DNA from 2 places in the Caldanaerobius fijiensis DSM 17918 genome. Region 2 is predicted to be linked to the other one. Evidence: predicted binding sites of a transcription regulator. Region 2 holds the regulator's gene; the other holds the start of a gene.

Region 1 (7,608 bases), on a different contig from region 2:
CCTCTTTAACCATCTCAGGATCTAATGCTGAAGTAGGCTCATCAAACAGCATGACATCGGGCTGCATCGCCAAAGCCCTGGCTATTGCAATCCTCTGCTTCTGGCCTCCCGACAACTGCGCTGGGTACGCCTTTACTTTATCCTTAAGGCCAACCCTCTCTAAAAGGTTCATGGCGATGGCCTCGGCCTGAGCTTTATCCATCTTTTTGACCTTTATAGGCGCTATGGTCAAGTTATCCAGGACGGTCATATGTGGAAAAAGATTAAAATGCTGAAATACCATGCCCACCTTTTGTCTTATTCTATTTATATTTTTAACAGGATCCACTTTCTCCCCTTCAATATACACGTTTCCGGCAGTAGGTTCTTCCAGATAGTTGACACATCTCAGCAATGTACTCTTTCCTGATCCGCTGGGCCCTATAATCGCCAAAACCTCACCCTTTTTTATTTCCAGGTTTATACCGTTCAACACCTGCAAATGCCCAAAAGATTTTTTTAAATTCTCTACCTTCACCATACTATCTAACATCACCGGCTTTTAACCTCCTCTCAAACATACCCATCAACTTAGAGAGGAACAGCGTCATAACAAAGTATATCATCGCAATGACAATAAGGGGCTCAAAAGGCCTGTAAGTAACACTTGATATGATCTCCTGTTGTCTCATAAGGTCCGACGCACCTATTACGGAAACTATGGAAGATTCCTTTAGCAGCACGATGAACTCATTCCCTAGTGCCGGAAGTATATTCTTTATAGCTTGGGGCATGATGATATATCGCATGGCCATCCCATGGGGCATTCCTAATGACCTGGCAGCTTCCATCTGCCCCCTATCTACTGCCTCAATTCCAGCCCTTATTATCTCTGCCACATAAGCACCGCTATTTATACCCAGTGCAAAGACAGCCGCATAAAACTTAGGTATATTAAGATTTAACACCTGAGAGATGCCAAAGTATATGATAAAGAGCTGTACAAGGGCAGGAGTACCCCTTATTATCTCTATATACGCTTTTCCAATAAAGCTTATTACCTTTATCCTAGACATCTTCATAAATGCCGCTAAAATGCCTAGAATTACGCCTATTATTACCGCGCCTATGGTAAATTCTATTGTACTTACGGTACCTTTCAAAAATAGAGGCCAGTATTTGAGCATACTGGCAAAATCCAAATTCGTCATATATTACTCTCCTTTACTGCTTAAACCATTTCTCAATAAGTTTGTCATATTCCCCTGAATCTTTCAGCTGTTTTAATATCTTGTTTATTTCGTTTAGAAGAGCTTTGTCACCTTTTCTAACCGCTATAGCGGAACCCTCTTCGCTTTTTATCTCTGGTATTTCCACTATCTTTAAGTCTGGGTTCTCTTTCAGGTATGCCTCTGCAACCGTCTTTTCAACAACAACCCCATCTACTTTTCCTGTTTTTACTTCCATTATCTCGGTTGATACCTTGTCTATAGGAATTACAGTGACGCCTTTTATGCTTCTGGCCGCTTTTTCACTCGTGGTACCTAATTGAGCATCCAACTTCTTGCCTTTTAAATCATCAACGGTCTTGATAGAGTTATTATCCTTTTTAACTACTAATACCTGTTTACCAATATAATAAAGATCTGAAAAATCTACGCTTTTAGCTCTCTCTGGTGTAGGCGTCATACCTGCTACAATCATATCGATTTTACCAGCCTGAAGTGCCGCAATGAGGCCGTCGAACTTCATATCTTCTATATCAAGTTTTACGCCCAATCCATCAGCAACCGCTTGAGCAATATCCACATCAAAGCCGACGATTTTATCCTCACCATTTATAAGTTGATGGCTTTCATATGGTGGAAAATCGGCGCTGGTACCCATCACTATTACACCAGCTTTTTTGATCTTCTCTAAACTATTAGATGTACCTGATGAGCTATTGGATTTAGCAGCAGAACCATTGGTATTGTCGCTGGATTGAGTTGCTTTATTAGAATTTCCCGCGGTCGTATTTTTGCTGGAATTAGCGCAGGAAACCAACGACAGCGTCAATGCAGCGATTAAAAGAAAAGCCATTAACTTCTTCATGTATTTTTCTCCCCTCTTTTTAAATATTAAATCTCTTGAATAATTATACATTGTTAATTATATATTGTCTATTATTTTTTTGCAAGTGAATTTGTTGACAGCTTGTCTGTGGATAATGTGGATAAACCTGTTTATAACTTCTTGTTTGGGCATTCCTCATGTGGAAAAAATGTGGGCAAATAATTTTCTAAATGTACAAAAAAAGAGGCCTTATGACCTCTTTTTTGCGGCTTATAATCCTCTCAAAGCAAGGGGATTATAATTCCATTGAACTTGCTCGGCGCTGCCTGAAACCACCGTTGTTCCTGTGGTTTTGCTTTCTCGCAGTCCTACACGCCTTGCACCTCACCGGAGCATTCTGAAATCCTTTTTCAGCATAAAACTCCTGCTCACCCGCGGTCCAGGTAAACTCCTTCCCGCAATCCTTACATACTAAAACTTTGTCCTGATACATCAAAAAATCCCCTCACTTTGAATTAATGGTTTAAATTACATTGATTATATCATATTATTTACAAAAGCACAAGCACTTACAAAAAATATTTTAATTTTCACCAAGCAATCTCTCAAATATTTTCAAATAGATCTTAGCAGCAAAAATACTGGAATGCCCCTGAAGGGCTGTGGCATAAGCATTTCTTTCTAAATAGTGCCTTAAGCCCTCATCTCTTAATACTCTCATAATTCCATCGGCTATAGCATAAGGATCCCTCTGTTTAACCAAAATGCCATTTATCCCATTCTTTATTATATCTTTTATCCCACCAATGTCCGAAGCGACGACTACTTTGCCGCACATCATCCCTTCAAGAGCAGATATGGGTGTGTCTGCACTCATATTTCCTATAACAACAGATGGTATACAGACCACATCAGCGATGGCGTAAAACATAGGCATTATAGAATGGTTTACAGATCCCAGCATCAAATAATGGCCTGTTAGGCCAAGGCTTTCAGCCATGTTTATAAGATTTTTTCGCTCTTCTCCATCACCTGCTATCACAAGATATGCTTTTACATTCCGGTCCAGCAATATCCTGAAAGCCTCCAAAAGATAATTTATCCCATTTTTTGCTGTAAGCCTTCGAGGACACAATATCACAAACCTATTATCAGGTATACCCAACTTTTTCTTAAACCCCTCATCCCTCTCCATAGGCTTAAAAAGTTCCATATCCACGAAACTTTTTAATACGATTATCTTTTTTATACCTGCAATAGACTTTATGTAATCCCTTATATTTGCATCAACTGCAATTATTGCAGGTGCATTCTGATAGGCGATTCGCTCGCAATACCTGAGGTATTTCTCCTCAGCAGAATTTTCAGCCACAAGTTTTGCAGCCAACGCATCATCGCTCATGTAGCCGTGAACAGTAAGCAGCTGTGGCGCATTCACGTTTAAAAACAGACAAGCAAGAAATGACATTACATCGTGGCAGCTTATTACATCGTACTTAGTAGATCTCAGTTTCAATTCCACCTTATCGGCCAGTGAATGCCTGGCTTTCTCATAAAATTTTATGAGCGAAGTGTCTTGGCATTCAGGATAATCAGGAAAAACCACATCTACACTGTGGCTCAAACGTTCTAGCATGACTTTTAATGCTCTTATGTGAGACGAAACACTGCCTGGAAATGGATACATCCATATCGAAGCGATGAGAATTTTCATAAAAAATACCCCCTTACCTATTAATATGATAGGGGGTATTTTTGTGTACTTTTTACTTTCTTTTATCTACATATGCAGAAAAATCATGACCATGAACAAGATAACCTCTGATGGCATTTTTTCCATACCTTATGTTTGCGATCTTGCTTATTATCTCTTCCTTTAACCGTGCCGCTGCATCTAAATTAGCTTTTTCTAATTCCAGTATCTCACTTAACAATTCTTTACGCCTGCCGTCATCATTCAAAACATAAATACCCTCGTTACAAGCGTTTATGATCTCCTGTTTTTTATTTGTAACATCAACAAGTTTTTGTATATCCTGCTCCTCTAGTGCCCTTTGCTGCTCCAATGTCAATCGGTACCATTCTTCCAAATCTACCTTTTGCATGGCTATCTCGCGCTATCCTTCCTGGCGATTTTCATAGCCTGCTGCCATGTATTTCGAAGGTCTCTTGCAAATTCCAATACCTCATCTATAATATTTACGTCTTTTTTTATATTGGCCTCTATAGTTTTGCGAATCATAAAGTCGTATATACTGGCTAAATTAGAGGCTATATCATAGCTTCTGTCCAGTGTAGCATTGAGCTCATTTAATATATCCTGTACCCTTATCAATTTCTCATGGGCTGTCTGCATATCCCGCGATAATATAGCCTCTTTCGCTTGATTTAAAAACCGTATAATTCCATCGTAAAGCATCAATGTAAGCTCTTCAGGCGAAGCGGTCATCACCGCATCAGTCCTGTATTGCTGGTACGGATTGTTAATCATCATTTACCACCTCCTAACTGCTGGGCAAGCCATGCACTTTGAGCATTCATCTGCTGCATAGCAGTTTCAAGCCGCGTAAACTGCTCATAATACCTATTTTCCATCTCTGTCAGGCGTGCCTGCATGTCGGATATCTGCTGATTGTATTGCTGTATCTGCTGAGATATGTAGCTGTTATCATAAAGCATATCACTGGTCCCTGCTTTGTCTTTAAGCTGTTTTATAGCAGAATCCAGATAGTCCTTGAGCTGTACGGCCAACCCACCTTGAGATTTTTGCGATTGGATTATTTTGCCGCTGGAATCTGTGGGAAATGGATTTGTAAAAAGCTTTATAACGGCATCCAGGTTGTTATTAATAGCATCTTTCAACTTAGCCTCATCTATGATGATCTTGCCCGTTTTATCAATCCAATAACTGGATGTACTTAGACCTATCTGGTACATAGTTCTATACGTAAATGAAGAATCACCTACAGTAGCAGACATTATTTTCCTCATATTTGCCATTATGCTGCCAAGCATATCATCGCCCTTTAGCAATCCGCTTTTTGCCTTCTCCGTCCACTGTTGCTGCTGGGTATCCGTAAGCTGCTGCTTCTGGTCATCTGTCAGCGGAAGATAATCGGGATACCTGGGCTCTGTATACTTCTTATAAATTGTATCTATTGTGTTGTTGTATTTATCTATAAAGTCTTTTATGGATTGATATATGGCATCGGTGTCCTTCTTTATGGTAACATCGGCACTACCTAATGCAAGGAGGTTATATGTAGTACCGTTTATCGTGACGGTATTAGTATGGGAAGTAAGGTTGGAAACAGTCAAATTTATTTGCTTGTTAGTATAGCTATAAGAAGCATCACTTCCAGACGCCGAAATCGTAGTGCTGCCATTGGATGATAGCTTTAAAGTACCACTCATAAATGTCGTTGAATTATTATCTGTTACTTCAATCTTTGCATTACCACCCATACCAGTAGTGGTGAGCACAAATCTCTTTAGCACAGCATCAAAAGAAGCCTTTACACCAAGGCTATTACCACTAGCATCTTTGGCGCTATTTATCTTGTTTATAATATCATTTAAAGTCATACTTGTATCTACTTTATAAGAACCATTAGTATCTGTACCTGTTGAACTAAATGTTGCTAAATACTTAATTTGAGCTCCACTGCTGTCTTTTATGGGATTCCCATTGGCATCTACCTGATATACAGTTATAGTAAAATCTACTGAAGTAATACCTTGTTCAGATAACTTTTTTGTCGGGTCTATCGTAACATCTGACGTGCTCACCAGACTTGCAGGTTTAGCCAAATTATTTACTGTAATAGTATAACTACCTTCCACAGCCGATGCCCCTGGTGTTGCTGAAACTGCACCCGCATTGCCGTTAGTGCTTCCAGGTGTCGCCGTTACATCAGCTTTATACTTCAAATAAGTCCCCTGAAGCGTCATATTGAAGGTCAGGTCCCTCAATGCGCTTATGGCAGTATTTATACTCCTGTAGTCATCTCTCTGCCACTCCAGTATCTGTTTTTTCTGTTCCAGCTTGTCCAAAGGTATGCGCTGAACCTGCATCAGCTGCTTTACTATGGAATCTATATCAAGACCTGTTGCAAGGCCAGTTATCCTGAGCGTGTTTATAGGGCTTATCACGTTATCATCCCCTTTATACCTTTTTGTCCACAAATAATCCCGCTAATTCCCACAGACTTGCTATCATATCCAGATACTTCTCTGGTGGATATTCTTTCACTACCTCGTTGGTCTCGCTATTGATAAACCTTATAACTATATCTTTGGTCTTTTCATGAACAGAAAGTTCTAATCTTATATTGAGATCCTTAATCTTTTTATTGGCATCCTCAACCGCTTTAATTAACGCACTCTTTTTGACTTCATCAACATCCTTCTCAGAACTGTTTTGCAAGTCGCTACCTTCTTTTTTAAGGCGTACTTCCCTATCCGTCTCTCCCTTGACCGGCTTTATAGCAGGAACATTGTTTACGGCTGGTATTACATTCACCCATAATACCTCCTATCTTATAAATTCTACCAGTGTCGGCATTATTATCTTTGAACCCAGCATAAGAGATGCTATATACACGTTTTGATCGTTGGCTAGCTTCATAGATATTTCAGCAATATCCACATCCTGAGTTTTTGACAAAAGATCGGTATAATTCAGGTTGTCGTCCTGCAATCTATCCAATATAAGCTGCATCCTGTTTTGCCGCGCACCTATGTCAGCTCTTACAGCCAGAACATTATTCAAATGATCGTCGATTTTGCCCAGCATTGAAGATACCGCCTGAGTATCACCCTTGTTGAGGGCATCTATCAAATTATCTAAATCAGTAAAAATATCATTTTTGCCGTTAGCACTGTCCCTGGTCCCAAACACCTGATATGCCTCTACATTGACAGGTATGCTTATGCCCTGTCCAACCTCAAATTCAATCTCCTGGGGCGTCACGCCGCCGTTAATCCCTCTGTACGTAATTGTGCCATCAGACGGCTGCACTGTCAAAGGCGGATTTTGGGTATTGTATCCCCCAAATATATACCTTCCTGCATATGTGGTATTGCCTATTTTGACCATGTCATCTCTTATCTGCTGTATCTCCTGCGCTATACTAAAAGAGTCCTCTTTGCTCAACGTTCCATTAGAACCCTGTACAGCCAGCTCCCTCACCCTCTGCAAATCCTTTGTCAGCTGATTTAAAGCCGTATCAGTAAGGTCCAGCCATGACACGCCATCCTGTGCATTTTTAGTATATTGTTGGTTGTCGTGAAGTATACTCTTTAAAATTAGCGCCCTGGAAACAGCTATGGGATCATCCGAAGGAGCCTTGAACTTAACTCCAGAAGACATCTGTTTCTGTGTCTGCATCATGCGGTTTAAATTGTTGTTCAAATCCATTAGCATATTGTCTATCATCATGTTATTTGTCACTCTCAACTGCTATCACCTCCCGACAACACCGGTGTTGTTTATAAGTACATCCAGCATCTGATCAATAGCCGTAATCATCCTGGCAGCTGCTTCGTAAGAATGCTGGAACCTGATCATATTGG
Region 2 (7,608 bases):
TATCTAAACCATCTATTCTCAAAAGTATATCACCTATTCTAATACCTGCTTGCTTTCCTGGGCAATACACTTTCCCCGATGTTCCGATGATATCAGAAAAACCTACTACAATAACACCTTTAGTATTGATTCTTACACCTATAGGTTGTCCCCCAACAATAACGTATTTTTTAGGAACAATATCCAACATTACATTTTTTACCGGGATTATTCCAAATAACTTGAGGTTTACTACTGCATGTCCAATGTCTTCAGATTTTATACTGAATCTTGTCAACGATGGCAAGTATCTTTCTTTATGCACCGCCACATTATTGATTTTTATTATGCCTTGCTTATCTGCTCTTACTGTTATAGAAAGAGGAAAACCGATGTTAAATCTGGATTCTTCCCCCTCCAATATTATTTGATGAGCAGGAATTTGTATAAAGTTTGTTATTATCGGCGTATTATTTAATATTAATATCAAAATTATAACAATGGCACAAACAATTTTTTTTAATCGCACAAATACCACTCTCCTCATTGACTTACAAATATAAAATTTCCTTTGAGAGTGGCATTTATACTTGTAAAAAAGACCTATTGAGCTATTTTTTCTTTTAATTTATTTGCTATTGCTATCATTTCTTTAGAATGGGATATGGACAATGGAGTTATATTGTCTCCACTGATAATCCTGGATATCTCATAAATTCTACCTCTATCATCTAATTTTTCCACTTTTGTATATGTTCTATTATCAGTTATAACCTTTCGGATATAATAATGAGTATCCGCCAGACTGGCTATTTGTGGCATATGTGTGATACATATAATCTGTCTTTTTAAAGATAACTCTAAAATTTTTTCTGCCACGGCCTGTACAGCTTGTCCACTTATACCTGTATCTATTTCGTCGAAAATAAGAGTATCAATGCCATCTACTTCTGAAAAAACTTTTTTAAACGCTAACATTATTCTAGACATTTCTCCACCTGACGCGACCTTAGACAACGGTTTTAATGGTTCCCCAGGGTTTGTGCTTATCATAAATTCTACGCGGTCTATTCCATCTGCCGATATCTCTTTCTCATCAAAATGTACTTTGAATAAAACCCCTCTAATACCAAGCTGATCAAGTTCTTTTGATACCATATTTTCTAGCTCTTCTGCAATTTTACGTCTCATATTTGACAATTTTCTGCTAAAACTCAGCAAATCTTCCTTTATTCTTGCTTGCTTTTGACGCATTTCCTCTAATATATGTGCGTTATTTTCTATTCGCTCTATTTTTAATTGTAACTCGGATTTATAAGCGATTAACTGCTCGATAGTTTTTCCATATTTTCGCTTCAAATCTGATAAAAAACCAAGTCTCTCCTCTATCTTGTTTAATTCTTCAGGATCAAAGTTTAAACCTTCCATATAATGCCTTAATGATCCGGATATGTCCTCTATTTGATAGTATAAATCATTTAAACGATTTAACATATTCTCAATTTCTTTGTCGTACTGAGATACATTTTTCAATTTATTAATAACTTCACCCAATTCATCTATGACACTTCGTTTATTTTTATTATCATATAGTGTAGAATAAGCGTAGAAAAGTGCATCATATATTTTTTCAGCATTGGTCATTACCTTTCTAGCTCTCAATAATTGTTCTTCTTCCTCCGCTTTTAAATTCGCCGCATTGATTTCATTTAACTGATATTTAATAAATTCTTCTTCTAGAGGATTATTCCCTTCTTCCTGTAATCTCCTTATTTCTCTATCGTACTCCATATACGTATTATATAAATTGTTTACATGTTTCTTTAGTTCATCTAATTCACCACTGCCAAAAGCATCCAACAAACTTTGATGGGTTGACCAATCGAACAACATTTGGTATTCATCTTGGCTATGGATATCTATGAGTTTTTGTGCAAAATATTTAAGTGTAGATATATTTACTGTTTTATTATTTATTTTACATCTATTTCGACCATTTAACATAAGTTCTCTATATACGATAATAAAATCATCCTCTGCATCATAAAATCCCATTTCTTTAAGTTCATCTATAACCCTATTTTTTTCATCGACTTCAAATATGGCTTCAACCTCAGCTTTACTGCACCCTGTCCTTATCATATCCTTGTCTGCCCTACCACCCAACACAAAACTCAGAGCTTCAATAATTATAGATTTACCAGCTCCTGTTTCTCCGGTTATGATATTTAAGCCTTTATCAAAATTTATCTCTAGATTATCTATTAAAGCAAAATTTTTAATTGAAAGTGAAACAAGCAATGGATATCACCCTCAATCTATTTTATAAGACTTTTAAACCTAGATAAAATTTCATTAATATTTTTGACATCTCTCACGAGCACAAATATAGTATCATCCCCTGCTAAAGTACCTACTATATCTCTAAAATTCAAAGCATCTATCGCAGCAGCTGCTGCCATAGCTGTACCTGAGAGGGTTTTCAGTACAATAATGTTACCAGCGTAATCTATAGAAACTAAAGATTGAGATAATAGAGTTACCAGTTTATTGCTTACATCCTCTTCTGTCTTATTAAGGGATACATACCTGTATCTACCTTCTTCATCCATAACTTTTACTAATCTAAGGTCCTTAATATCTCTTGATATGGTAGCTTGTGTCACGTTAAATCCACTTTTTCTCAATTCATCCACAAGCTCATCCTGGGTTTCAATAGGCTTTTCCTCTATTAATTCAAGTATTTTAGCATGTCTCGACATTTTCATAAGATGCTTTTCCTCCCGTCACTCTCGATTTATTTCAGATAATTTATTTCTCAATAATTCAAAAAATGACTTTTTTTCTATTCTTATAAGCATACTTTCATATTTTGATTTTTTAATAATTACTGAATCGCCTTTTTCTAGTTTATAACCAACCTGTCCATCAACGGTCAGCATTATATCCAGGTTACTATCTAAGATATCTACTCTCACTTGCGAGTCCGCAGAAACTATTATTGACCTGTTGTAAAGCGAATGAGGACATATCGGCGTTACAATAATCAAATGGACGTCTGGTTTAACAATCGGACCCCCAGCAGAAAGCGAATAAGCTGTTGAACCGGTAGGACTTGATACTATTAAACCATCTGAAGAATACGTATCAACAATTTCGCCATCTATATAAGTCCTCAGATGAATAACTCTGGAAAAAGCACCTCTTGTTATCACAATATCGTTAAGTGAATGATATTCTTGTAAAACCTCATCGTGCCTGATAAGTTTACATTCCAGCATCATCCTCTTATCAATTGTGTAATCCCCATCTATAGCTATTTTTAGAGCCTTGTACAGATCTTTTAATTCAACTTCTGCCAAAAATCCTAAACGCCCCATATTTATACCTAATACGGGTTTTTCATATATAGAAGCTTTCCTTGCCACATTAAGGATTGTCCCATCTCCACCCAAAACCACAATAAAATCTGAAGCAAAATAAAGCTTATCATTATTTTCTGTTATAACAATACATCCTTCTTTTTTAAGCCAATCAATACATGCATTTGTAATCTTTAAATCTTTATCCTTTTGTTCATTAGTTATTATTCCTACTGTTTTCATCTGCCTCTTCCTTAATTATAAATTTCTATGAGCTTCTTTTACCACATCTGTTATTTTTTTATCTATATTTATGTTAGCATTACCTTTTTTAAGATGAATAAAAAACTCAATATTTCCTTCAGGTCCCCTAATAGGTGAATAGGTAAGGTTTAATAATGTCATACAATTTTTTAAAGCTTCGTCAATCACACTTTTTAGTACTGCTTCGTGCACTCTAGGGTCTTTGACAACACCTTTTTTACCCACATACTGTTGTCCAGCTTCAAACTGTGGTTTTACTAAAGATATTATGTCACCATCCGTAATAAATTCAGAAACTACAGGTATTATTTTTTTTACAGATATAAACGATACGTCGATTGTTACTATATCTATAGGATCAGGAATATCACACCTTTTAAGGTATCTAGCGTTAGTTTTTTCCATACAAACAACTCGCTTATCGTTACGTAGTTTTCTATCTAATTGGGCATATCCAGCATCAATTGCATAAACTTTTGCTGCACCATTTTGTAAAAGGCAATCGGTAAACCCACCTGTAGAGGCTCCTATATCCATCGCTACTTTACCTTCAACAGAAATGTTAAAAACTTTTAGAGCCCTCTCAAGCTTAAGGCCACCTCTGCTGACATATGGTATAATATCACCCTTTATAGTTATATTCACATTGCTATCAACTTTTGTTCCAGGTTTATTACATACAATTCCATCTACGTACACATTACCTGACTTTATATTAGCTTGTGCTTTTTCTCTAGATTCATAATAGCCTCTTGATACCAGTAGAACATCAAGTCTTACTTTTTCCATAATCATCTCTCTCTAATAGAAATGAAATGATTTGTTCCGCAATCGATTCAGCATTCATACCATAATATTTAAAAACATCCTCTATCTTACCATGACATATAAATTGGTCAGGCCATCCTATAACCTTTGTAGGAATATTATAAATAAACTTTTCGCTCAACAGCTGAATGATACTGCTCCCCATCCCTCCTATTTTTACATTGTCTTCCATTGTCACAAGATGTCGTGTCTTCAAAACAGATGCTATAATTGTATTTTCATCTAGAGGTTTTATAATGCGGGCATTGATCACTTCAGGAAATAAATGCTTTGATTTCAAAATTTCTGCTGCCTTCAATGCGATTTCTACCATCCGTCCTTCGGCTACGATGGTTACATCGCGGCCTTCTTGTAATATCTCTGCCCTGCCGTCAAAAAGAATAGATGAACTGTCCTTTGTATAACGACAGTTTCCCCTTGGATATCTTATAGCCACAGGTTTATTTAATGTCAACGCATATTTAAGCATCGCCGATAATTCATTACCATCTTTTGGCGATAAAATAATCAAATTAGGAATATGACTAAGATATGATAAATCAAAGATACCATTATGTGTCTCCCCATCTTCTCCTACTACACCAGCCCTATCTATGGCGAAAATCACAGGAAGTTTTTGAAGACAAATGTCGTGTACAATTTGGTCATATCCCCTTTGTAAAAATGTTGAATAAACAGCAAACACGGGCCTTAGACCTGCTGCTGCCATACCCCCTGCCATAGTTACAGCATGCTGTTCAGCTATACCTACATCAAAAAAACGATCAGGAAATTCTTTTTTAAATCTCGTTAGTCCAGTACCATAAGGCATAGCTGCAGTAATAGCTACTATGTTTTTATCTTTTTTGGCAAGTTCAACCAGAGTATCTCCAAACACCTCAGAATATGTCTTGCCATTTTTTATGTTTATACATTCACCGGACTCTATATCAAAAGGTTCTATACCGTGATAATATTCTGGATCATTTTCTGCATTTTTATATCCTTTCCCTTTTTTAGTTATAACATGTACCAAAACAGGGCTTTTTACCATTTTTGCTGAGCTTAAAACTTCTTTTAGCGCAGATATATCGTGTCCATCAATAGGTCCAAAATATGTAAATCCAAGATTTTCAAAAATCATACCTGGTACCAATAATGACTTTATACTATTTTTGAACCTCTGTAATGTATTAGAAAGTATTGAGCCTATTTCAGGTATCCGATTTAACACTTTATCAATATCTGCTTTCATCTTAAAATAAGCAGGATCTGTTCTCAATTTGCTTAAATATATTGATAAACTACCCACATTATGGGATATCGACATCTCATTGTCATTTAATATAACCATCAACTGAGTTTTTGTGCGCCCTGCGTCATTAAGAGCTTCAAAGGCCATACCTCCTGTGAGAGCACCATCTCCTATTACCGCAACTACAAAATAATTTTCACCTTTTATATTTCTCGCCCTTGCCATGCCCAATGCCGCAGATATAGAAGTAGAACTATGGCCCGTACCAAATGCATCATAAGGACTTTCCTCAATCTTCGGGTACCCACTCAAACCTCCCAGTTGACGCAATGATGAGAAATCATCTTTTCTTCCGGTCAATATTTTGTGTACATATGTTTGATGTCCCACATCCCAGATGATCTTGTCTACAGGTGCATCAAAAACTACGTGCAATGCAATGGTAAGCTCAACAACTCCCAGATTTGACGCCAGATGTCCCCCAGTTTTAGATACTTTATCAATTAAAAAGCATCTTATCTCATCAGCTAATTGCGCTAATTCATCATTATTGAGTTGTTTTAAGTCCTTTGGTGTATGGATCTTTTCCAGCATACTATAACCTCTTCATTTTTTATTTCTGAATAAATCTATCTTTAAATAGTGAGATAACCAATATAACAATTTACCAACTAACAATATTATATCATTACTCTGACTTACGGCAATATTTTTTTCAGCCGCTTTTAAACCAATTGTCATAGCAGCAACTAAACTGCTTAAAACAGCGCTAATAATGGTCCTATCAAAATTAGTATTTTTAGAAAGTTCAAGTAGCATTATTCCTACAATAGTACCGCTTAATATGTTACATATATCTCCCATTATATCATTACAAAAATTACTAACTACCCCTGCATTTCGTATCAATTTTATAGCATGCTTTGCCCCCGTTACCTTGTTTGAAGCCATTGAATGAAAAGGTTTTTCTTCCGCTGCAGCTGCTGCTATTCCTATAATGTCAAATACCACGCCCAGGAGTATTATTATAATCAATAAAATAAAAGCCATGAGTAATCCTGCTTTACTGAGCAATATCTCAGAAACAGAACCTAAACTCATAGCTGTTACAAAGCTTATAATTGTCGCTGTAAAAGTCCACTTTATATTTACTTTCGGTTTCTTACTACTAGGCAAAATATACACCTCGCACCATCTATATGTAGTACGGAAGTGGCAGCATGCCAGATAAATTTTGCAGCTTAGGTCCAGTAGGATTTCCCAAATGGGTACCTCTTTGTCGCCAAAAAGGCGGTTTCCCTTTAAACCCATTTCTATCATGTCGCCAATGATAGGACTGGATTACCACTAAGACTACACTGTAATCTCTGACATGCCACTATATAAGTACAGTCTAGGAGCTTTCCTCAACAGCCTTACCAACCCCTAGCCTCTTTTGCAAAAAAGGTTTCAATGAGCAAAAATTTTATCTCTTAGGCCATCGAGATAAAATTCGAACCTCATCTCCACCTTTTTCACTCAAGGCAGGCTACACTGCTCACAGCTTTTAACCGCGAAACAGGTTTACCCCTAAGCCGTAATCCACCTCGGATTACATACTTAGGCCTCAACGGAAACAGGGTCAACGCCCACATGCCATTGTGGATCGCCCCATTTCCTTATCTCCCAGCACCAGCTCCCAACTGGGCGTTGGCAGCCAGCACAAGGAGCTTCATCGATATGCCCTTGACGGATTTTTAGGCCCGTCTTCAGGATTGGCAGTGCTGACTAGAATACTGCGCCACTTCCGCTCTCCACCAAGTACTGCATTCCAATTATAACATATAAATTTTCTATAATCAAATTTTATACGAAGGAGGGTAAGCTACTATAATGGAGAAATAACGAGTATTTTAAGATTAGGCTTTTCTTTTTGAAAGATAGATGACAAATTCGCGTAAA

The links. The regulator ArgR, encoded in region 2, controls arginine synthesis, uptake and breakdown. The targets are predictions, from matches to a motif close to ANTGNATAAANATACA.
Region 1: a site for ArgR is predicted at 2,110-2,125, ahead of BUB87_RS02640 (basic amino acid ABC transporter substrate-binding protein). Genes of this name have one in related genera too.

What each region holds. Positions count from the first base shown of each region.
Region 1 is NZ_FQVH01000003.1:65,090-72,697, reverse strand. It holds gene BUB87_RS02650 (amino acid ABC transporter ATP-binding protein) at 1-520, opposite strand, end outside; gene BUB87_RS02645 (amino acid ABC transporter permease) at 522-1,190, opposite strand; gene BUB87_RS02640 (basic amino acid ABC transporter substrate-binding protein) at 1,204-2,073, opposite strand; gene BUB87_RS02635 (zinc-ribbon domain-containing protein) at 2,330-2,527, opposite strand; gene BUB87_RS02630 (glycosyltransferase family 4 protein) at 2,618-3,748, opposite strand; gene BUB87_RS02625 (hypothetical protein) at 3,801-4,139, opposite strand; gene fliS (flagellar export chaperone FliS) at 4,142-4,528, opposite strand; gene fliD (flagellar filament capping protein FliD) at 4,525-6,186, opposite strand; gene BUB87_RS02610 (flagellar protein FlaG) at 6,200-6,556, opposite strand; gene flgL (flagellar hook-associated protein FlgL) at 6,569-7,486, opposite strand; gene flgK (flagellar hook-associated protein FlgK) at 7,499-7,608, opposite strand, start outside.
Region 2 is NZ_FQVH01000002.1:121,247-128,854, reverse strand. It holds gene spoIVB (SpoIVB peptidase) at 1-508, opposite strand, end outside; gene recN (DNA repair protein RecN) at 583-2,280, opposite strand; gene BUB87_RS02020 (arginine repressor) at 2,298-2,747, opposite strand; gene BUB87_RS02015 (NAD(+)/NADH kinase) at 2,766-3,584, opposite strand; gene BUB87_RS02010 (TlyA family RNA methyltransferase) at 3,600-4,400, opposite strand; gene dxs (1-deoxy-D-xylulose-5-phosphate synthase) at 4,375-6,261, opposite strand; gene BUB87_RS02000 (hypothetical protein) at 6,274-6,843, opposite strand; gene BUB87_RS01995 (polyprenyl synthetase family protein) at 7,566-7,608, opposite strand, start outside.